One region of the Streptomyces sp. NBC_00237 genome, then DNA from elsewhere that is predicted to be linked to it. Evidence: riboswitches for the same ligand, from Rfam matches in the RefSeq annotation. Region 1 holds a riboswitch; each other region holds the start of a gene.
The links. A riboswitch is a leader RNA that binds a small molecule or an ion and turns the genes downstream of it on or off. The one in region 1 is predicted to bind thiamine pyrophosphate.

Region 2: linked by a shared signal. The riboswitch ahead of OG897_RS28805 (bifunctional hydroxymethylpyrimidine kinase/phosphomethylpyrimidine kinase) and the one ahead of OG897_RS20940 (thiamine ABC transporter substrate binding subunit) in region 1 are both predicted to bind thiamine pyrophosphate.
Region 3: linked by a shared signal. The riboswitch ahead of thiO (glycine oxidase ThiO) and the one ahead of OG897_RS20940 (thiamine ABC transporter substrate binding subunit) in region 1 are both predicted to bind thiamine pyrophosphate.

Annotation. Positions count from the first base shown of each region.
Region 1 is NZ_JAPEMT010000002.1:1,607,886-1,615,223, reverse strand. Features, by position in the region: gene rpsB (30S ribosomal protein S2) at 44-973, shown strand; gene tsf (translation elongation factor Ts) at 1,130-1,966, shown strand; gene pyrH (UMP kinase) at 2,154-2,897, shown strand; gene frr (ribosome recycling factor) at 3,036-3,593, shown strand; gene OG897_RS20950 (phosphatidate cytidylyltransferase) at 3,593-4,705, shown strand; gene rlmN (23S rRNA (adenine(2503)-C(2))-methyltransferase RlmN) at 4,820-5,926, shown strand; TPP riboswitch at 5,965-6,090, shown strand; gene OG897_RS20940 (thiamine ABC transporter substrate binding subunit) at 6,172-7,272, shown strand; gene OG897_RS20935 (iron ABC transporter permease) at 7,335-7,338, shown strand, end outside.
Region 2 is NZ_JAPEMT010000003.1:425,286-432,623, forward strand. Features, by position in the region: gene uppS (polyprenyl diphosphate synthase) at 1-55, opposite strand, end outside; gene OG897_RS28785 (2'-5' RNA ligase family protein) at 538-1,062, opposite strand; gene OG897_RS28790 (AAA family ATPase) at 1,071-1,616, opposite strand; gene OG897_RS28795 (cytosine permease) at 1,690-3,087, opposite strand; gene tenA (thiaminase II) at 3,084-3,773, opposite strand; gene OG897_RS28805 (bifunctional hydroxymethylpyrimidine kinase/phosphomethylpyrimidine kinase) at 3,779-4,123, opposite strand; TPP riboswitch at 4,146-4,271, opposite strand; gene OG897_RS28810 (thioesterase II family protein) at 4,288-5,064, opposite strand; partial or broken gene OG897_RS28815 (DUF5954 family protein) at 5,234-6,337, opposite strand; gene OG897_RS28820 (FKBP-type peptidyl-prolyl cis-trans isomerase) at 6,631-7,008, shown strand; gene OG897_RS28825 (GNAT family N-acetyltransferase) at 7,201-7,338, shown strand, end outside.
Region 3 is NZ_JAPEMT010000001.1:2,224,621-2,231,958, reverse strand. Features, by position in the region: gene OG897_RS09880 (Rv2175c family DNA-binding protein) at 1-201, opposite strand, end outside; gene OG897_RS09875 (NAD(P)/FAD-dependent oxidoreductase) at 314-1,483, opposite strand; gene OG897_RS09870 (hypothetical protein) at 1,551-1,961, opposite strand; TPP riboswitch at 2,011-2,123, shown strand; gene thiO (glycine oxidase ThiO) at 2,121-3,314, shown strand; gene thiS (sulfur carrier protein ThiS) at 3,311-3,535, shown strand; gene OG897_RS09855 (thiazole synthase) at 3,540-4,334, shown strand; gene pknB (Stk1 family PASTA domain-containing Ser/Thr kinase) at 4,434-6,383, shown strand; gene OG897_RS09845 (deoxyribonuclease IV) at 6,472-7,338, shown strand, end outside.

The DNA.
Region 1 (7,338 bases):
CGTCCGGCGGAAGCGATAACCGAGTACCTCAAGGAGTACGGCCATGGCCGTCGTCACGATGCGGGAGCTGCTGGAAAGCGGCGTCCACTTCGGTCACCAGACCCGTCGTTGGAACCCGAAGATGAAGCGCTTCATCTTCACGGAGCGCAACGGCATCTACATCATCGACCTGCTCCAGTCGCTGTCGTACATCGACCGCGCCTACGAGTTCGTCAAGGAGACCGTCGCGCACGGTGGCTCCATCATGTTCGTCGGCACCAAGAAGCAGGCGCAGGAAGCGATCGCCGAGCAGGCGACGCGCGTGGGCATGCCCTACGTCAACCAGCGCTGGCTCGGCGGCATGCTGACCAACTTCTCCACCGTCTACAAGCGCCTCCAGCGCCTGAAGGAGCTGGAGCTCATCGACTTCGAGGACGTGGCCGCGTCGGGCCTCACCAAGAAGGAGCTCCTGGTTCTCTCGCGCGAGAAGGCCAAGCTGGAGAAGACCCTCGGCGGTATCCGCGAGATGTCGAAGGTTCCCAGCGCCGTCTGGATCGTCGACACCAAGAAGGAGCACATCGCCGTCGGCGAGGCGCGCAAGCTGCGCATCCCGGTCGTCGCGATCCTCGACACCAACTGCGACCCCGACGAGGTCGACTACAAGATCCCCGGCAACGACGACGCGATCCGCTCTGTCACGCTGCTCACCCGCGTGATCGCCGACGCCGTCGCCGAGGGCCTCATCGCCCGTTCCGGTGCCGCCACCGGTGACTCCAAGCCGGGCGAGAAGGCCGCCGGCGAGCCCCTCGCCGAGTGGGAGCGCGACCTGCTTGAGGGCGACAAGAAGGCTGACGAGGCTCCGGCCGCCGACGCCGCTGCCGCTCCGGCCGAGGCTGCTCCGGCCGCCGACGCCGAGGCTGCCCCGGTCGCCGAGGCCGAGAAGCCGGCCGAGGCCGCCGCCGAGGCTCCGGCCGCGGACGCCGAGCAGTCCTGACCCAGCCCGTAACGGCTGACTGACGGCGGGGGAGGGTACGCCCACAGGCGTACCGCCCCCGCCGTTCACCCGTAGATCACGTAGACGCTGACTTCACCGTCGACGCGGATCACGTAGATCACGACCTTCGACTTTCGAGAAGAGATTCACAGACTCATGGCGAACTACACCGCCGCTGACGTCAAGAAGCTCCGCGAGCTCACCGGCGCCGGCATGATGGACTGCAAGAAGGCCCTCGACGAGGCCGACGGCAGCGTCGACAAGGCCGTCGAAGCCCTTCGCATCAAGGGCCAGAAGGGCGTCGCCAAGCGCGAGGGCCGTTCGGCCGAGAACGGCGCCGTCGTCTCCCTGATCGCCGACGACAACACCTCCGGTGTCATCGTCGAGCTCAAGTGCGAGACCGACTTCGTCGCCAAGGGCGAGAAGTTCCAGGCCGTCGCCAACCAGCTCGCCGAGCACGTCGCCGCCACCAAGCCGGCCGACCTCGCGACCCTGCTAGCCTCCGAGATCGAGGCCGGCAAGACCGTGCAGGCGTTCGTCGACGAGGCCAACGCCAACCTCGGCGAGAAGATCGTCCTGGAGCGCTTCGCCCAGTACGAGGGTGCCTTCGTCTCCGCGTACATGCACCGCACCATGCCCGACCTGCCCCCGCAGATCGGTGTTCTGGTCGAGCTGGACAAGGCCGACGCCGAGCTCGCTCGCGGCATCGCCCAGCACATCGCCGCCTTCGCGCCGAAGTACCTCACCAAGGAAGACGTTCCGGCCGAGGTCGTCGAGACCGAGCGCCGCGTCGCCGAGGAGACCACGCGCGCCGAGGGCAAGCCCGAGGCCGCCCTCCCGAAGATCGTCGAGGGCCGCGTGAACGGCTTCTTCAAGGAGGCCACCCTCCTCGGCCAGCCGTACGCGCTGGACAACAAGAAGTCCGTCCAGAAGGTCCTGGACGAGGCCGGCGTCACCCTGAAGCGCTTCGCGCGCATCAAGGTCGGCATCTGAGTCCGTACGTCCGACCCTGTCGACGTAACGCGAACATCGCCAGACCCGGCTAGGGTCTGATGCAGCCGCCCGGAGTACGCACCGGGCGGCCGCAGATCTGACGAGGAGGCCATTGCCGCAGAGGGAACCGCAAGGATTTCCACCGGCAATGGCCTTCTTCGTATGTGCACGAGGAGATATCACCCCCATGAATCAGGACAGCGGCAAGAAGACCGGGCGCTTCATGCTGAAGCTCTCCGGCGAGGCGTTCGCCGGCGGCGGTGCCCTCGGTGTCGACCCCGACGTCGTCCACGCCATCGCGCGTGAGATCGCCGCGGTCGTACGCGACGGCGCGGAGATCGCGGTCGTCATCGGCGGCGGTAACTTCTTCCGCGGCGCCGAACTCCAGCAGCGCGGCATGGACCGGGCCCGCTCGGACTACATGGGCATGCTCGGCACCGTCATGAACTGCCTCGCCCTCCAGGACTTCCTGGAGAAGGAGGGCATCGACTCCCGTGTCCAGACCGCCATCACCATGGGCCAGGTCGCGGAGCCGTACATCCCGCTGCGCGCCGTGCGCCACCTGGAGAAGGGGCGCGTCGTGATCTTCGGCGCGGGCATGGGCATGCCGTACTTCTCCACGGACACCACCGCCGCCCAGCGCGCGCTGGAGATCGACGCGGAAGCCCTGCTCATGGGCAAGAACGGGGTCGACGGGGTCTACGACTCCGACCCCAAGAAGAACCCCGAAGCGGTCAAGTTCGACGCGCTGGAGTATAGCGAGGTGCTGTCCCGCGACCTCAAGGTCGCCGACGCCACCGCGATCACCCTCTGCCGCGACAACGACCTGCCGATCCTGGTCTTCGAACTGCTGGCCGAGGGCAATATCGCCCGCGCGGTCAAGGGTGAGAAGATCGGCACGCTCGTCAACGCCCGGGGCAACCGGGACTGACAGGTTTCCGTTTCGTCCTCCTGGCCCGGCCGGGGGATGGACAATGTCCTGCCGGTCGGACACCGTGCAGGAGAAGACGCACGCAGCAGCAGCAGTCCAAGACATGCAGCAGCAGTTCCAGACATGCAGGAGTACGTGGTGATTGAAGAAATCCTCCTCGAGGCCGAGGAGAAAATGGAGAAGGCCGTCGTGGTCGCCAAGGAGGACTTCGCCGCGATCCGCACCGGCCGTGCGCACCCGGCGATGTTCAACAAGATCGTGGCCGACTACTACGGTGCCCTGACGCCCATCAACCAGCTGGCGTCGTTCTCGGTCCCCGAGCCGCGCATGGCCGTGGTGACCCCCTTCGACGCGACCGCCCTGCGCAACATCGAGCAGGCGATCCGCGACTCGGACCTCGGCGTCAACCCGAGCAACGACGGCCGCATCATCCGAGTGACGTTCCCGCAGCTGACGGAAGAGCGCCGCAAGGACTACATCAAGGTCGCGCGCAACAAGGCCGAGGACTCCCGGATCTCGATCCGCTCCATCCGCCGCAAGGCCAAGGAGACCCTCGACAAGCTCGTCAAGGACAAGGAGTCCGGCGAGGACGAGGTCCGCCGTGCGGAGAAGGAGCTCGACGACACCACCGCGAAGTACGTGGCGCAGGTGGACGAGCTGCTGAAGCACAAGGAAGCCGAGCTGCTCGAGGTCTGATGAACGACTCTTCCTGGGGGGCCCGGCCGAGGGCGGGCTACGCCGGTGAATGGACCGCCCCCGACCAGGGGCCCCTCCCGGCGGGTCCCGCGTACGATGCGCATGACGCCCAGCACACTCGGCCCATGCCCATCGTGCCCGAGACAGGCAGAGACGCCGACGACCGCGACGACCGGAACCGGGGGGCCGCTCCTGCGAGCGGTCCCCCGTTCCGCGACGAGATGCCGCAGGAGCCCATGTCCACCCCGCCCCCGGCGCCGCCGCAGCAGCCCGCGGCACCGCAGCCTCCCCAGAAGAAGCGGGCCGGCCGCGACCTGCGGTCCGCCATAGGAGTCGGCCTTGGCCTCGGCGCGGTGATCTTCGCGTCGCTGTTCATCCGGAAGGAAGCGTTCGTCGGCGTCATAGCGGTCGCCGTGGTCGTCGGGCTGTGGGAGCTGACCTCGCGGCTGGAGGAGCGCAAGGGCATCAAGGCTCCGCTGGTGCCGCTCGCGGTCGGCGGTGCGGCCATGGTCGTCGCCGGTTTCGTGCGCGGTCCTGAGGGCGCGTGGGTCGCGATGGCGCTCACGGCTCTGGCCGTACTGGTCTGGCGGATGACCGAGCCGCCGGAGGGGTACCTCAAGGACGTCACGGCGGGTGTCTTCGCCGCGTTCTACGTGCCGTTCCTGGCCACCTTCGTCGCTCTGATGCTCAGGGCCGAGGACGGGGCGCCGCGGGTGCTCACCTTCCTGCTGCTCACCGTGGTCAGCGACACCGGTGCGTACGCGGTGGGCTGGCGCTTCGGCAAGCACAAGCTGGCGCCGAAGATCAGCCCGGGGAAGACCCGGGAGGGCCTGCTCGGAGCGATCGCCTTCGCGATGGTGGCGGGCGTGCTCTGCATGACGCTGCTGATCGACGGCGGTACGTGGTGGCAGGGCATGCTGCTCGGCCTCGCGGTCGCGGCCAGTGCGACGCTCGGCGACCTGGGCGAGTCCATGATCAAGAGGGACCTCGGGATCAAGGACATGGGCACGCTGCTGCCGGGGCACGGCGGGATCATGGACCGGCTGGACTCGCTGCTGCCGACGGCTCCGGTGGTCTGGCTGATGCTGGTGATCTTCGTAGGGTCGGCTTGATCTTGGGTCTGTAGGCGCCTGCGAGGCGTCTGACCTGCTGTGTTGTTGGGTGAGGGGCCCGTTGTCCACAGGACGGCGGGCCTCTTGTCGTACATCTGAGACACTGGTATGACCATGCCTGTACCTGGAGAACTCACTTTCATCGCGCCCCGCGGAGCCAAGAAGCCCCCGCGGCACCTCGCCGACCTCACGCCCGCCGAGCGCAAGGAAGCGGTTGCCGAGATCGGCGAGAAGCCGTTCCGTGCCAAGCAGCTGTCCCAGCACTACTTCGCCCGGTATGCCCACGACCCGGCGGAGTGGACCGACATCCCCGCCGGTTCGCGCGACAAGCTGCGGGACGCACTGCTCCCCGAGCTGATGACCGTCGTACGTCATCTCTCGACCGACCAGGAGACCACGCGCAAGACGCTGTGGAAGATGCACGACGGCACGCTGGTCGAGTCGGTGCTCATGCGCTATCCGGACCGGGTGACCATGTGCATCTCCTCGCAGGCGGGCTGCGGCATGAACTGCCCGTTCTGCGCCACCGGGCAGGCCGGTCTCGACCGGAACCTGTCGACGGCGGAGATCGTGCACCAGATCGTGGACGGCATGCGGGCGCTGCGTGACGGCGAGGTTCCGGGCGGTCCGGCGCGGCTCTCGAACATCGTCTTCATGGGCATGGGCGAGCCGCTGGCCAACTACAAGCGCGTCGTCGGCGCGATCCGTCGGCTCACCGACCCCGAGCCGGACGGGCTGGGTCTTTCGCAGCGTGGCATCACCGTCTCCACCGTGGGCCTGGTGCCCGCGATGCTGCGGTTCGCGGACGAGGGCTTCAAGTGCCGTCTCGCCGTGTCGCTGCACGCCCCGGACGACGAGCTGCGCGACACCCTGGTGCCGGTCAACACGCGCTGGAAGGTGCGGGAGGTGCTGGACGCCGCGTGGGAGTACGCGGAGAAGTCCGGTCGCCGGATCTCGATCGAGTACGCGCTGATCCGCGACATCAACGACCAGGCGTGGCGGGGCGACCTGCTGGGACGGCTCCTGAAGAACAAGCGGGTGCACGTCAACCTGATCCCGCTGAACCCGACGCCGGGGTCCAAGTGGACGGCTTCGCGGCCCGAGGACGAGAAGGCGTTCGTCGCCGCCATCGCGGCGCACGGGGTGCCGGTGACCGTACGGGACACCAGGGGCCAGGAGATCGACGGGGCCTGCGGGCAGCTGGCGGCCTCCGAGCGCTAGTCCGAAGGGGCCCATGTAATCTGGGCTGCACATTTACATATTTCCGACAGGGGAGCGCCACAGCGCTGAGAGTGCGGCACCGATCGTCTTCGTACGGACAAGGCCGCAGACCCTCTGAACCTTGCCCAGGTCATTCTGGGTAGGAAGTTCGGTCGTTACTCAAGCTGTTGCGCCCTGCCCGCATCCTTTTCCGGTGCGGGCAGGGCCGCGTCTCTTCCTGGTCATGTCCAGGAGGAAAACCACCAGTGAGCACCATCAAGAGGTACGCCGCCACGGCCATCGCCGCCGCGCTCGGCGTCAGCGCGCTCGCCGCCTGCGGGGGCACCGACTCCGGCGACTCCGCCAAGAAGGGCGACGGGGCCGGGTCGAAGACCGTCACGCTCGTCAGCCACGACTCGTTCGACGTGTCGCCCGCCGTGCTGAAGGCGTTCACGCAGGCGACCGGCTACACGGTCAAGGTGCTCAAGAGCGGGGACGCGGGCGCCGCCCTCAACCAGGAGATCCTCACCAAGGGCTCGCCGCGCGGCGACGTCTTCTTCGGCGTCGACAACACCCTCCTCTCCCGCGCGCTCGACAACGGTCTCTTCCAGTCGTACGAGGCCAAGGGCCTGGATCGAATACCCGCCGACCTCCAGCTCGACAAGGGCGAGCACCGGGTGACGCCCGTCGACACCGGTGACATCTGCGTCAACTACGACAAGAAGTACTTCGCCGACAAGAAGCTCGCACCGCCGAAGACCCTCGACGACCTGGCCGAGCCCGCGTACAAGGACCTCCTCGTCGTCGAGGACGCCGCGACCTCGTCGCCCGGCCTCGGCTTCCTCCTCGCGACCGCCGGACAGTACGGCGACGACGGCTGGCAGGGCTACTGGCAGAAGCTCAAGGACAACGGCGTCAAGGTCGTCGACGGCTGGGAGCAGGCGTACAACGAGGAGTTCTCCGGGTCCGCCGGTGGCAAGAAGGCCAAGGCGGACCGCCCGCTCGTCGTCTCCTACGCCTCCAGCCCGCCCGTCGAGGTGCTGTACGCCGACCCGCGCCCGACCGAGGCGCCGACCGGTGTCGCCACCGGGACCTGCTTCCGTCAGATCGAGTTCGCCGGGCTGCTGGACGGCGCGAAGAACGCGGCGGGCGGCAAGGCGCTCCTCGACTTCCTCATCGGCAAGCAGTTCCAGGAGGACCTGCCGCTGAAGATGTTCGTCAACCCGGCGGTCAAGGACACCAAGCTGCCCGAGGTCTACGCGAAGTTCGGCGAGAAGGCCGACAAGCCGCTGACCGTGGACCCGAAGAAGATCACCGAGAAGCGTGAGCAGTGGGTCAAGTCGTGGTCCTCGCTGGTGAAGAAGTAGCCGAGAGGCGGCCGGGCGCCCGCAGGGGTGCCCGGCGCGGGGGAGCGGTGCGGCTCGCTCTGATGG
Region 2 (7,338 bases), on a different contig from region 1:
CGTACCGAGGATCCGAGGCGGAGGAGGGGCTCCCCCGATCAGCTTCCTGCTGCATGTCCATGCCCTTCCCGCACGCGGAGCGACGCGGTGTGCTGTGCTGTGCTGTGTGAGCTGACCTGATCAACACGAACAGCGTGCCACCGAATCACCACATGGAGTAAGGGGTACCCGATGGGTTCACTCTGTGAACACCCGTTCGGGGAACGGGCATTCCGGTTGACCGGGCCGGGGTGGGGCGGACGCCTTCGGGACGTGCCGGGCCACCCGGGCCGGTGACCGTCGGGCAAGGCGTCTGCGCCAGCAGCAGTGCCAAGTCCCCGTCCGTCGTCGTCAGGCCCTTGGCGTACGCGTCCAGCGCGAGGTGTCCGCCGCCCGGGCGGAGGCGACACCGGCGAAGAGCCCGAAGGGGGGTCGGCGAGACCGCCGTCGGCGATCCGGAGGGCCTCGCGGAACAGTGGGTGACCGGCGGCCTCACGCACCCGGTCGGCGGACACGGGGGCACTCTCGACGTGTCCCGATTTCGGACGATCTGTCCGGTCAGCCGGTGAGCGGCAGCTTCGCGAGACCCCGCCAGCCGTCGGGCGTGAGGGTGACCACGTGCACGGTGGAGACCTCGGTACGGATCGGCAGGCGGCCGGTGACGCGGTGCGCGATGTCGGCGGCCGTGTCGGCGTCGGCGTCCAGTGCCACGGTGACGTGCACCGGCGGATCCTGCCCGAACCGGCCCCCGTACGGGACCTGTTCGGGGAACGCGGTGCGCACGGCGGTGGCCAGGGCGTGCAGTTCGGGCACCGGGACGCCGACGAACCCACCGGTCCGCTCGGCCTCGGCCAGCAGGACCGGAATCCGGTCTGCTCCCGCCGCGCCCCGCACCAGTGCGTTCCGCAGCCGGTCCAGCTCCGCCGCACCGATCCGCCCGGCGGCCAGCCACGGATAGAGCAGCGCCGCGTGTGCCGGGACACCCGGTCGCACCGCGCGGGCGTCCACCCCGGCGGCGAGGTCCAGCAGAGGGTCGGCTTCCGGCAGAAGTGCCAGGACGGCCGTGGTTCCCGGTGTGGGCATCGCCGTCCTCACCCGCTTTCCGCGTCGCGGCCCGCCATGACGTCGCGCCGAAGTCCGAGTACCGCCTCCGCCGTCTCCTCTGCGGTGAGTCCGGTGGAGTCGAGGACGTTGTCCTCGTGGGGGCCGAGGTCGGCGAAACCGTCGTAGATCTGGCCGAGTACCTCCCGGTCGGTGAGCGGGTGCTGGGAGCGGGACGTCCCTCGGTCGAGCGCGGTCTGCCGGTCGGGCCGCAGCACCACGTACGTCAGCCCGACCCCCGCGGCCTTCGCCGCCTCCTCGTACGCCTCCAGGAACCACGGCCCGATCACCCCGTCCACCACCGTGTGATAGCCCCCTGCGGCGTATCCGGCGGCCGCCCGGGCGGTCACCCCGGTGACGGTCTCGTTCTGCGCGTGTGCCCCCGGCAGGTACGGCGCCACCGCACCCTGCTTGATCGCCGCGTAGAAGTCGTCCGTGTGCAGATGCACACTGGGCGAGAGCATGCTCTCGGCCAGGATGCGCGCGACGGTCGTCTTCCCCGACCCCGAGGGCCCACTCACCAGAATGATCTCCATTCCCCTCACCCTAGGTGAGCCGGGCCCGGTGGTCGGAGCCACGGGGGAACCCGGGCGTCTCGGACGGGCTTCGTCACGGGCCGGGATGCGACCCGGGCACACTCAAAACGTGCCGACGCCTTCGGCCCACCGCGAGGGTGGCGACGGCGGCCACCGCGAAGGAGAGCAGGGAAGCGCTCATCCAGGGCTGGACGGTGAGACCCACGGTGTCCTGGAGCCAGGCCCAGAAGTCGGACCAGCCCGCGATCTTCGTGGGGGCGATCAGCTGGTAGGCGGCGAAGCCGAGTGCCCAGGGCACGAGCATGACCCAGCGGGTGGGGGCCTGCTCGGAGACGTCCCAGGTGCGGTGGCCGCCGAGGACGAAGAAGTCCACGACCAGGACGGCGAACATCGGGATGAAGACCGCGCCGATCAGGTAGAGGAAGCTGGCGTAGCTGTCCATGTTCACCAGGAGCGCCAGACCGGTGGCCAGGCTGCCGCTGATCAGGCACAGGACGCGGCGGTCGGCCCGGGGCAGCAGGTTCTGGGCGGAGACCGCGGTGGAGTACACGTTCGCGAAGGACTGGTCGACCTCGCGCAGCACCAGGACACCGAAGCAGACCACGCCGACGCTGGTGGCGGTGAAGGGGTCGAAGACCTTGTACGGGTCGGTGCTGTCGAACGCGATCATGGCGAGGGCGGCCACGCCGAGGACCGAGCCCGCGATGCCCGCGAGGGTCTGGCCGACGACCAGGCCGCCGAACGCCTCCTTCTCGCTGCGGGAGTGCCGCGCGTAGTCGGCGACCAACGGCAGCCAGGAGATCGATACGGCGATCACGCTGTCGGCCGCGAACCAGAAGTCCTTCCAGGAGCCGCCCTCCATCGGGATGCCGCGCCCCGCCAGGTCCCAGCCCAGGTAGAGGATGGCCAGGACGACGGCGACGGTGACGTAACGGCGGATGATGCGCAGGGCGCCCAGCGGGCGGAGCGTGAGCGCGGTCGTCACCGCGCCCGCGACGAGCACGTACAGCCAGCCGGGTCCCGGGTCGCCGAAGACCTGACGGGCCAGGATCTTCAGGCCGGTGGAGATGACGACCAGCTCGAAGACGGCCCAGCCGACCATCTGGAGCACGTTGAGGACGGTCGGCAGGTAGGACGCCTTCGCGCCGAACAGGCCGCGCAGCAGGACCATCGAGGGCGCGCCGGTGCGGGCCCCGGTGATGGCGGCGAGGCCGAGGGCGGCGGTGCCGATCAGGGTGCCGACGACGGACGCGGTGACGGCGGCGGCGAACGACAGGGTCGGACTGCCGGTGCCCAGCGGGTCCAGGACGACCAGCATGCCGCTGAAGCCGAGCAGGCTGACGCCCAGGTTGGCCCAGAAGGCGCCCTGGTCGAGGCCGGTCAGGACCTTGGGCGTGGGCTGGCCGAGGGTGAGCGGAGCCTCGTTCGCCGGGGCCGGTCTCGGGGTGGTGGGTTCGACGCCGGTCGTCACTTCGCGGGCTCCGAAACCTGGGCGGGAGCGGTGTCGAAGGGCCAGGACTCCATCCGCCAGGCGGCGTCCCAGAACATCCACTCCCAGGTGGACGCGGTCGTGAAGGCCGTGCGCATCCGGGCGCGGGTGGCCGGGTCGACCTGGTCCGCGAGCCGGTTGACGATCTGTCGGGCGTGCTCGGTGGCGGCTTCGAACTCCTCGTCGGCGTACGTGCCGATCCAGTCGCCGTACGGGTGGGCGGCGAGGTCACCGGCCTGTTCGAGGAGCGCCCGGCCCACCTCCGCGTAGATCCAGAAGCAGGGCAGGACCGCGGCGGCCAGCTCGGGGTAGCCCTGGGTGTGGGCGACGGACAGCAGGTAGGAGGTGTATCCGGTGCAGGTGGGGGAGGGTGTCCAGGCGTCGACGTCGACGACGTTGCTCTCGTGCAGGGAGCTCTCGACGACGACGGCGTCGTGGGCGGACTTCGCGAAGAACGCGATGTCCTGCGGCCGGTCCGCCTTCGCGGCGGCGCTGGCCAGCGCGCGGGCGTAGTCGCGCAGGTAGTGGGCGTCCTGGGCCAGGTAGTGGACGAACTTCTCCCGGTCCAGGGTGCCGTCGCCGAGGCCCGTGACGAACGGCAGCTTGTCGATGGCCGTACGTATCCCGGCCGTGTCGGTCCACAGCTCGTCGCAGAAGGTCGTGGTCATGCAGATCAGCTCCAGTACGGGTGGAAGTGGTGGACGGGACCGTGGTCGCTGCCGACCCGCGGGGTGTCGGCAGCGCGCAGAGCCCCCGTCAGGTGCTCCTGCGCGGCGCGGACGGCGGTCTGCCAGTCGTCGCGCTGCGAGCGGTCGCGCGGCACCGCCACCGCGTCGGTGGCGAGGAGGCGGTGGCCGCTGGTCGAGACCATCACGGGGGCGAGGACGACGTACCGGGGACGGTGCCGCTCCAGGGCGTCCGCGACGGCTGCCGCGACGACGGCGTCCACCGGGACGTCGGCGAAGAGTGTGTGGAGCTGTTCGGTGACGAACGCCGCGGGTACGGCATGGATATGGATGCCGGTGACGCCCTGGAGGCAGCATCCATCGTCAACACCCTTCCTACGCCGGCATTACCCGGTCCAGGTTCATGCGGTCGGCGGCAAGGGGAGAAACTCCCGTCCGCCCTCTCAGCCCGGCTACTCCCGAGCTCCCGCGGTGGTCGTCACGCAATGTACCCCCCTCAGGCCGAGTCCTTCGTACCGAGGTGGGTGAACAAGTCCGCCACCAGAGGCGCCATGTGCTCCTCAAGATAGAAGTGCCCGCCAGGGAAGGAACGTGTGACGAAGGCCGACCGGGTCACCTCGGACCACGCCTTCGCCCCGTCCTCGTCCACCCTGTCGTCCCGGTCCCCGTAGTAGGCGCAGACGGGAATGTCCAGAGGCGGCGACGGTACCGCTGCCGTGTACCGCTCGATGAGGCGGTAGTCGGCCCGTATCTGCGGCAGCAGCAGTTCCCGCAGCTCCTTGTTGGCGAGGGCCTTCGCGGTCGAGCCGCTCATGGCGGCGAGCTCCTCGACCAGCTTCTCGTCGGTCGCGTCGGCGAGCCCTCGGGAACGGTTCTTGCCCGGCCCCGCTCTGCCGGAGACGAACAGCGCACGGGGCCCGACCGCGCCGGGCGCCGCCGCCAGGCGTACCGCGACCTCGAACGCGACGGACGCGCCCATGCTGTGGCCGAAGAACGCCAGGGGACTGCTCGCCAGGCTCGCGCAGGCATCCGCGAGCGAATCCGCCAGCTCCTCCATCCGCTCGACCGGCGGGTCGAAGATCCGGTCCTCACGCCCCGGGTAGCGCACCGCCAGCAGTTCCACGTCATCGGGCACCAGAGGAGCCCAGGAGCGGAAGAAATTCGCCGCACCCCCGGCATGGGGGAAACAGACGAGACGAAGGCGCGGGGCACCACCGCCTCGTATCAGCCGGAACCACGGGGAAGCCGATGTCCCCTGGGGCCTCGCGTTCATCACCGCTCCTCTTTGTCGTCGCTGCCGAACTGGCGTGTCCTGCCCCGAGAGTTCGGGTACGCGTCAGCGGCGACTCCGGACGAACTGCCGTCCCCTGATTCTCACAGCCCGGCACGGCGGAGCCTCACCCGCCCGGCGGCGGTCGATCATGGAGTACGGCCGTGCGGGGTCACGCGTCGGCTTCCTCCGCGTCGTGGTGGACGACGCCGTCCTCGTCGAGGCGCGGGTGGATGCGCTCGGGGGCGTGGTTGCTGATGTCGGAGGGGCGGGGGCCTTCCGGGCCGTCGGGTCCCCAGCGCAGCAGCCGGCGGATGCGGCCGATCCGGGAGACGGCTCCGTTCACCTCGATCTGGTTGAGCCGTTCGGCGCGGAGGCGGTCTGCGGCCCCGGTGTACACGGCGAGTTCGGGTACCGAGGGGCCGGTTCCTTCGGCGACCACCGTGCGTGCGTCGGTCTCGTGCGCGCCGTACATGGGCAGGAGACCGCGCTGGCGCGGCTCCATCCGGACCAGGGCGAAGTCCAGGGTCCTGCGGGCGTCGTGGGCGGTGGCGTGCAGGGTGCTGCCGGGTGTCCACGCGGTGCCGGCGCTGTTGCGCTCCACGATCCTGAACGTCGCGGGCAGCAGCAGGACGTCAGGGTGGGTCTCCAGGGCGTGCCGGGAGTCGTGCAGTACGGAGTCGGGGAACCGGGAGCCGGAGTACGCCAGGTCGCGCAGCGACAGCCGTTCGGCAGCCAGGGTGGGGGTGAGGGGGCGTCCGGGTCCAGGACCAGCCCCTCACCCCCGACTGGGCCGGGGCACCCTGGCACTCCGGGCCCAGTCGGGGGTGAGGGGTTCCGGGTCGGTGGGGCGCGGCAGTTCGATGTCGCCGAGCGTGTCCAGGCCGACGTACTCCTCGGCCCGCACGATGCGGTAACGGGTGCCGAGCACAGCGAGTTCGTCGACGCGCTCGCTCTCCAGACGGGCGACCGAGGCGAGCAGAGCCCGTCGCTGTTCCCTGTCCTGGGCGTCGTCCTTGGCCTGACGCCACAGCAGCGAGTTCAGTGCGTCGCGGGCCTGTTGGGGGCAGCCGTCGGTCACCTCGGCGACCACCCGCCAGCACCGTCCGTCCGCCGCGTTCTGGGCGGCCACCCCGAACAGCGGGCCGCGCACGCCCAGGATGCCGTTCTGCCGCATGGCATCGAGCGCATCGGCCTCGACCGCGGCCTCCACCGGCTCGACCGGCAGTCTCACTGTCACGGGCCGTCCGCCCGGCCCCGCGTCCTCTTGGCTCATGCGGCCATCCTGTCGGCACCGCAACGTTTCGGTGGCGGGATTCGGAACACCAGCCGGGCCGGCGCACGGGCCCGCCCAACCCGTTCAGGGCGACGACGCCTGTCAGGACCATCCGGAACACGGCCGCTGATGCGGCAGCGGCCACCCCTGGGCCGGTGGCCCCGCTCACGGCCTGAGCCGGTCTTGTCGCACGTCGACCGGCGTTCTCGGTAGCGTGATCACCCACCGCATGGAGCGACCGTGCGCCCGGCTGTTCCGTACGAGGAATTCCGGCGAAGAGCGACGAGGCAGCGATGAGTGACAGGACGAAGCCAACGATCGAACTCCCGGAGGGTGACGCTCCGCAGGAACTGACCGTCCGGGACCTCGTCGTCGGGGACGGGCCCGAGGCGAAGCCGGGCAGGGTCGTACGGGTCCACTACGTCGGGGTCACCTTCGAGACCGGAAGGGAGTTCGACGCCTCCTGGGACCGGGGCGAGCCGTTCAAGTTCGCGGTGGGCGGTGGCAGAGTCATCAAGGGCTGGGACCGGGGGCTCAGAGGGATGAAGGTCGGCGGTCGGCGCGAGATCGTCATTCCCCCGCGACTCGGCTACGGCAAGCAGTCCCCCTCGCCGTTGATCCCGGCGGGTTCCACGCTCGTCTTCGTGGTGGACCTGCTCTCCGTGGTGTGAGGACGCCCGGTCGGCAGCCGGAGGCTGTCTCCGTGCGGTTCAGGACGTACCGCCGGGCAGGTGCCGACGCCGTGCCGCAAGCAACGGCCTCTGGGCATCTACCTGGGCGCGGGACCGGCATGCCTGCTGGGCGATCCGGCCGCGTGGACCCCGGAGTCGGGGTGCGTCGTGGAGTCTGCGATGCTCTGCCCCATGTCTCAAGCGATCTTGAAATCCGGACGAGTCCACCTGGTCCCGCTGTCCGTCGAGCATCTGGAACACCAGATCGAGCTCGACTCCGACCCCGAGGTCATGCGCTACCTGGGCGGTGCTCGAAGCCGTGAGCAGGTG
Region 3 (7,338 bases), on a different contig from region 1:
CCCCTTGACGATCTTGTCTCCGTCGATGAAGGGGGCGGGCACCTGGAGCGAACGGTTCTCACCGCGTCGTACGGCGATGAGCTGGCCGTCCTTCACCAGCTGCCGCACCTTCGTCACCTCCAGGTCGAGCATCTCCGCGATGTCGGGGAGGTAGAGCCAGGCGGGGACGAGGGCATCGATCTTTGCGTCAATCTCGGTCACAGGACAAGCGTGCCATCCAGGACTGACAACCGGCACCCGGGCCCGGTCCTTACGGACATTCCGTACGGATTCCGTACTGGTTCCGTACGGTCCGGCCATGGCTTGCGGGCCCCTACGGCTTCAGCACCGCCGATTTCAGCGGCACGGAGGGGTCCGCGGCCCGCACCGGGTCCAGTGCCGCGCCCGCCTCCACGAGCTTGCGCCCCTGTGCCAGGTCGCGCGGGCGGCCCACCGCCAGCAGGGCCACCAGCGCGCCGCCACGCAGCCAGCACACCGACCAGGAGGGGGTGCCGGGGTCGCCGCGCCAGATCATCTCGTCGGCGTCCGCGTGGTGGCCGACGTACTGCACGAAGCGGCCGAACTGCTCGGACCAGAAGTAGGGCACCGGGTCGTAGGGCCGCGGCATGCCGCCCACGATGCCGGCCGCGACGGCGCGCGGGCCCTGGAGGGCGTTGTCCCAGTGGTGCACGAGCAGGCGCGCGCCGTACCGGTGCGAGGGGAAGGAGGCACAGTCGCCGACGGCGTACACGTCGGGCACGGAGGTGCGCAGGTGCTCGTCGGCGGTGACGGACCCGTCCGCACCCAGCTCCACACCGGAACCGGCCAGCCAGCCGGTCGTGGGCCGGGCGCCGATGCCGACGACGACCGCGTCGGCGGGGATGCGGCGGCCGTCGGCGAGCAGCACCGCGCCCGGCTCCACGGAGGCCACCCGAGCGCCGGTGAGCAGCTCGGCGCCGCCCTCGGCGTACCAGGCGGCCATCGGGACGGCGATCTCGGCGGGCATCGTCCCGGCGAGCGGCCGGTCGGCGGCCTCGACGACGGTGACCGTGCAGCCCGCCTCTCGGGCGGCGGTGGTGAACTCCGCGCCGATCCACCCCGCCCCGACGACCACGACGTCGCTCTGTGCGTCCAGCACAGGGCGCAGCCGCTGCGCGTCGTCGAGCGTCCTCAAGAGGTGCACGCCGGGTGCCCCGAGGGAGCCGGGGAGGGTGATCGGGTCCGCCCCGGTGGCGATCACCAGGGCGTCGTAGGCGACCGGCCCCGTGAGGGTGTCGACCTCGTGGTCGTCCGGGCGCAGGGCGACGGCCTCGCAGCCGAGGCGCAGTTCGACGCCCAGCGCCTCGAAGTCGACCTCGAAGGCGGATCCCTCGGCCTTGCCGAGCAGGACCGCCTTGGACAGCGGCGGCCTGTCGTACGGCTGGTGGGGTTCCGCCCCGATCAGGGTGACCGTGCCCTGGAAGCCCTGCTCCCGCAGGGCGACGGCGGTCTGCACTCCGGCCATGCCCGCGCCGACGACGACGATGCGCTTCTGCTCGCTCACGCGACCACCTTACGTTTCTGACGGGCCGTCAGGACTTCTGATTCCGGTTCCGGTTCCGGTTCTGATTCCGGTCCTGGGTCCGGTCCTGATCCAGGTCTTGGGCGGCCAGCTCCTCGACGACGCTCGTACCACTGCCGTCCTGGGACTCCCATGCCCAGCTCTCCGTCAGCCGAACGCGGCCGTCGGGACCCAGCGTGACCTGCGACAGGCAATGACCGGACGACGTCGTTCCGTCGTGCTTGAGCTGTACGTAGCGGAAGTCGAGCCGGTCGCCCTCGCGCGTGCCGACCAGGTGCCCCCGTACGACGTCGCCGCCCGCGTACTCGGCCCAGATCCGGCCGCCGTCCTCGTGGTAGGCGAAACGCGTGCGGGTGCCGACCTGGCCCGGCGCCTGGTCGGCGACCGGCGCGAGAACGAGTCCGTCGAGCGAACGGGGCACGGAACGTACCTCACAGTCTGTTGAACCCAGGGACTAGTCTGGTCACCGTACAAGCACTCACGGGAGCCCGGCGGACCGGGCTGAGAGGGAGGCTGACCGGGCCTCCGACCGTACGAACCTGATCCGGGTCATGCCGGCGAAGGGAGGGGCTGGACGCCCATGCACACCTCTGTGGATTCTTCGGGAAGGCCGTACGACGTCCTGGTCGTCGGAGGCGGGATCATCGGCCTCGTGACGGCCTGGCGGGCCGCGCAGCGGGGCCTGCGCGTCGCGCTCGCCGACCCCGAACCGGGCGGCGGCGCCGCCCAGGTGGCCGCGGGAATGCTGGCCGCCGTCACCGAACTGCACTACGGCGAGCAGACCCTGCTCGGCCTCAACCTCGCCTCCGCGCGCCGCTATCCGGACTTCGTCAGGGAGCTTCAGGAGGCGACCGGACAGGACACCGGCTACCGCGCGTGCGGCACCCTCGCCGTCGCCCTGGACGCCGACGACCGGGCCCACCTGCGCGAACTGCACGCCCTGCAAAGCCAGTCGGGCCTGGAGTCGGAGTGGCTGAGCGGGCGCGAGTGCCGCCGCCTGGAGCCGATGCTCGCGCCGGGCGTGCGCGGCGGACTGCGGGTGGACGGCGACCACCAGATCGACCCGCGACGCCTCGCCTCGGCCCTCCTGACGGCCTGTGAGCGCGCCGGAGTGGTCCTGCACCGCACGAGCGCCGAACGGCTCCGTGTCGTACGGGAACGGGCGAGCGGCGCGCTCCTGGCCGACGGCACCGAGCTCGTCGCCGACCAGGTGGTGCTGGCGGCGGGTTCGCTGAGCGGCCGGCTCGCGGGAGTGCCCCCGGAGGTGCTCCCTCCGGTACGCCCCGTCAAGGGACAGGTGCTGCGGCTGACGGTGCCGCCCGCGTACGCCCCGTTCCTGAGCCGCACGGTGCGTGCGGTGGTGCGCGGCAGCCACGTCTACCTGGTGCCCCGGTCGAACGGCGAACTCGTCGTCGGGGCGACCAGCGAGGAGCTCGGCTGGGACACCACGGTGACGGCGGGCGGGGTGTACGAGCTGCTGCGCGACGCCCACGAACTCGTCCCCGGCATCACCGAACTCCCCCTCACCGAAACCAGGGCAGGACTGCGCCCTGGCTCCCCCGACAACGCCCCCCTGCTCGGCCCGACCGCACTGCCGGGGCTGGTGCTGGCGACCGGGCACTACCGCAACGGTGTGCTGCTGACGCCCGTGACGGGGGACGTCATGGCGACCGTACTGACGACCGGGCGGCTGCCCGACGAGGCACGTGCCTTCACCCCGCGCCGGTTCGCCCCCGCCGCGCCCCTTCCCGTACGACAGGAGCAGCCCGCATGAGCACCCCCGTGAACCCCTCTGTGAACGTGTCCGTGAACGGCGAAGGGCGCGCGGTCTCCCCCGGCACCACCCTCGGCGACCTCGTCGCGACACTCACGCGCGCGCACGCGGGCGTGGCCGCGGCGCTCAACGAAACCGTGGTCCCGCGCGGCCGGTGGGCGGACACCGCACTCGGCGACGGCGACCGCGTCGAGGTCCTCACCGCTGTCCAGGGAGGCTGACCCCATGGCCGACGACCTCTTCGAACTGGGCGGCGCCTCCTTCTCGTCCCGTCTGATCATGGGTACGGGCGGGGCGCCCAGCCTCGACGTCCTGGAGCGCTCCCTGATCGCCTCGGGCACCGAGCTGACGACGGTGGCCATGCGGCGGCTCGACCCGTCCGTACAGGGCTCCGTGCTGTCCGTACTGGACAAGCTGGGCATCCGGGTGCTGCCGAACACCGCGGGCTGCTACACGGCGGGCGAGGCCGTCCTCACGGCCCGCCTCGCGCGGGAGGCCCTCGGCACGGACTGGGTGAAGCTGGAGGTCATCGCCGACGAGCGGACCCTGCTGCCGGACCCGATCGAGTTGCTGGACGCGGCGGAGACCCTCGTCGACGACGGCTTCACCGTCCTGCCGTACACGAACGACGATCCGGTGCTGGCGCGCAAGCTGGAGGACGTGGGGTGCGCGGCGGTGATGCCGCTGGGCTCCCCCATCGGCTCCGGTCTCGGCATCCGCAACCCCCACAACTTCGAGCTGATCGTGGAACGGGCCGGGGTGCCGGTGATCCTGGACGCCGGGGCGGGGACGGCGTCGGACGCCGTGCTGGCGATGGAGCTGGGATGCGCCGGTGTGATGCTCGCCTCCGCGGTCACGCGGGCGCAGGAGCCGGTGCTGATGGCGGAGGCGATGCGGCACGGGGTGGAGGCGGGACGCCTGGCCCACCGTGCGGGCCGCATCCCCCGCCGCCACTTCGCGGAGGCGTCGTCCCCGGAGTCGGGCCTGGCCCGCCTGGACCCGGAGCGGCCCGCGTTCTGACTCCCCGGGCCGAGATCGCCTGTCACAGCTCGGCTTCAGTACGGCCCCGCCCCGTACGCACCCGTCCGCCGCGTCCCTACCGGCTCGTAGACTCCCTCCGTGGACACGACCCTCCAGGACCCCCTCGTCGGGCAGCTGCTCGACGGCCGCTACCTCGTCGAGGCACGCATCGCCGTCGGCGGGATGGCCACGGTCTACCGGGCCGTGGACACCCGCCTCGACCGTGTGCTCGCCCTCAAGGTGATGCACCTCTCGCTCGCCGCCGACGCCACCTTCGTCGAGCGGTTCATCCGCGAGGCCAAGTCGGTGGCCCGTCTCGCGCACCCCAATGTGGTCGGCGTCTTCGACCAGGGCGCCGACGGCGACTACGTCTACCTGGCGATGGAGTACATCGCGGGCTGCACCCTGCGCGACGTCCTGCGCGAGCGCGGCGCGCTCCAGCCCCGGGCCGCGCTGGACATCCTGGAGCCGGTGCTGGCCGCCCTCGGCGCCGCGCACCGGGCCGGGTTCGTGCACCGGGACATGAAGCCGGAGAACGTCCTGATAGGGGACGACGGCCGGGTGAAGGTCGCCGACTTCGGTCTCGTACGGGCCGTGGACACGGTCACCAGCACCACGGGCTCCGTCCTCGGCACGGTCTCCTACCTCGCCCCCGAGCAGATCGAGCACGGCACCTCCGACACCCGTACCGACGTGTACGCGTGCGGTGTGGTCCTCTACGAGATGCTCACCGGCAGCAAGCCCCGCTCCGGCGGCACACCGGCGCAGGTGCTCTTCCAGCACCTCAACGAGGACGTCCCGCCGCCGTCCGCCGCCGTACCCGGACTGGCGCTGGAGCTGGACGAGCTGGTGGCGAGCGCCACGGCCCGCAATCCGCAGGCCCGCCCGTTCGACGCGGTGGCCCTGCTGGGGCAGGCGCGCACCGCGCGCGGCGCACTCTCCGACGAGCAGCTGGACGTCGTACCGCCGCAGGCCAGGCAGAGCGTGCCCACGGGCCCCGAGGAGCACACCAGCGTCATCCCGCGCACCGCTCCCGCCCCGGAGCACACGAACGTGCTCCCGCAGTCCCTGCCCGACGAGCGGCAGCACACCAGTCGGCTGGTGCGCCCCCTCCCGGAGGAGCCCGAGCCCGTACGCCGTGCGTCCCGGCGGCCCGCGCCCTCGCGCCGCACCCTGATCTCGCTGGTCGCCGCCGTACTGCTGGCACTGGGGCTGGGCGCCGGGGTCTGGTACATCAACTCCGGGCAGTTCACCGAGGTGCCCCGACTGCTGAGCAAGTCCGAGAAGGACGCCCGCAAGAAGCTCGGCGAAGCGGGACTCGACGTGAAGGGCGTGGAACGGAAGTTCAGCGACACGGTCGCGCGCGGCGCCGTCATGGACAGCCGTCCGGCGCCGGGCGAGCGCATCCGCGTGAACGACGCGGTGACGCTGGTGATCTCGCGCGGACCGGAGATCGTGAAGGTGCCCGACCTCAAGAGGGTGCCGCTGGCGAAGGCCAAACGGGAACTGAAGGACGCGGGCCTGTCGCCCGGCGTCGTCACCAAGGCGTTCAGCGAGGACATCCCGCTGGGCACGGTGATCAGCACGGACCCGCAGGCCGGCACCGGCCGCTCCCCCGACTCCGCGGTCGCGCTGGTCGTCAGCAAGGGCTCGCCGGTGGACATGCCGACCGTGACCGGGCAGAGCGTCGAGGACGCCACCAGCACCCTCGAAGGGCTCGGCCTGAAGGTCGACGTCGCACCCGGGCAGGTCAACTCGCCGGCTCCGGCGGGTCAGGTGGGCCGCCAGTCGGTGCCCGCGGGCACCCGGCTCGGCCAGGGCGAGCGGGTCACGCTGACGGTCTCCAAGGGGCCGCGGATGATCCCGGTGCCCGACGTGCTCGGCAAGCACGCCGACGAAGCGACCCGCATCCTCAAGGCGGCGGGCTTCCAGGTCGAGGTGGACCGTCCGCTCCTGTCCTTCAGCAAGGTGATCGAGAAGCAGTCCGTCGAGGGCGGCCAGCAGGCACCCGAGGGCGGCACGGTCACCATCACGACGAAGATTCTCTAGCGTCCGTTAGAGGCTGTAACGCTCGTTGACGCCTGTCACAGGGACGCCCCGCACGGGGCGTCCCGACGGTGCGGCATCCTGGACGGTGATGAGCACCGCAGAAACCCCCACCCCGTTCCCCGCCGACTTCCCGGCGTCCCGCAATCCGATCGGCGGGCACGTCCCGGTCGCCGGAGGACTCGCCTCCACAGGACTGCCGTACGCCCGCGAGATGGGCGCGGAGGCCGTGCAGGTCTTCGTCGCCAATCCGCGCGGCTGGGCGACCCCCGTCGGAAACCCGGCGCAGGACGAGCAGTTCCGGGCCGCCTGTGCGGCCGAGCGCGTTCCGGCGTACGTCCACGCCCCGTACCTGATCAACTTCGGCTCGCACACCGAGGCGACCGTCGAGAAGTCCGTGGAGTCACTGCGGCACTCGCTGCGCAGGGCCCGTGCCATCGGCGCGCTGGGCGTCGTCGTGCACACCGGTTCGGCGACCGGCGGACGGCCCCGCGAGGAGGCCCTCGCGCAGGTGCGCACACATCTGCTCCCTCTGCTGGAGGAGCTGACCCACGACGACGACCCGTACCTCCTGCTGGAGTCGACGGCCGGTCAGGGCTTCTCGCTGTGCTCGCGGACCTGGGACTTCGGCCCGTACTTCGACGCCCTGGACCACCACCCGAAGCTGGGCGTCTGTCTGGACACCTGCCACATCTTCGCGGCGGGCCACGACCTCGCCGGGCCCGGCGGCATGAAGCAGACGCTGGACCTGCTGGTGGACACCGTCGGCGAGGGCCGGCTGAAGCTGATCCACGCCAACGACTCCAAGGACGTCACAGGCGCGCACAAGGACCGGCACGAGAACATCGGCGCCGGCCACATCGGCGAGGAACCGTTCCGGGAGCTGTTCTCGCACCCGGCGACGGAGGGCGTACCCCTGATCATCGAGACGCCCGGCGGCAAGGAGGGGCACGCGGCG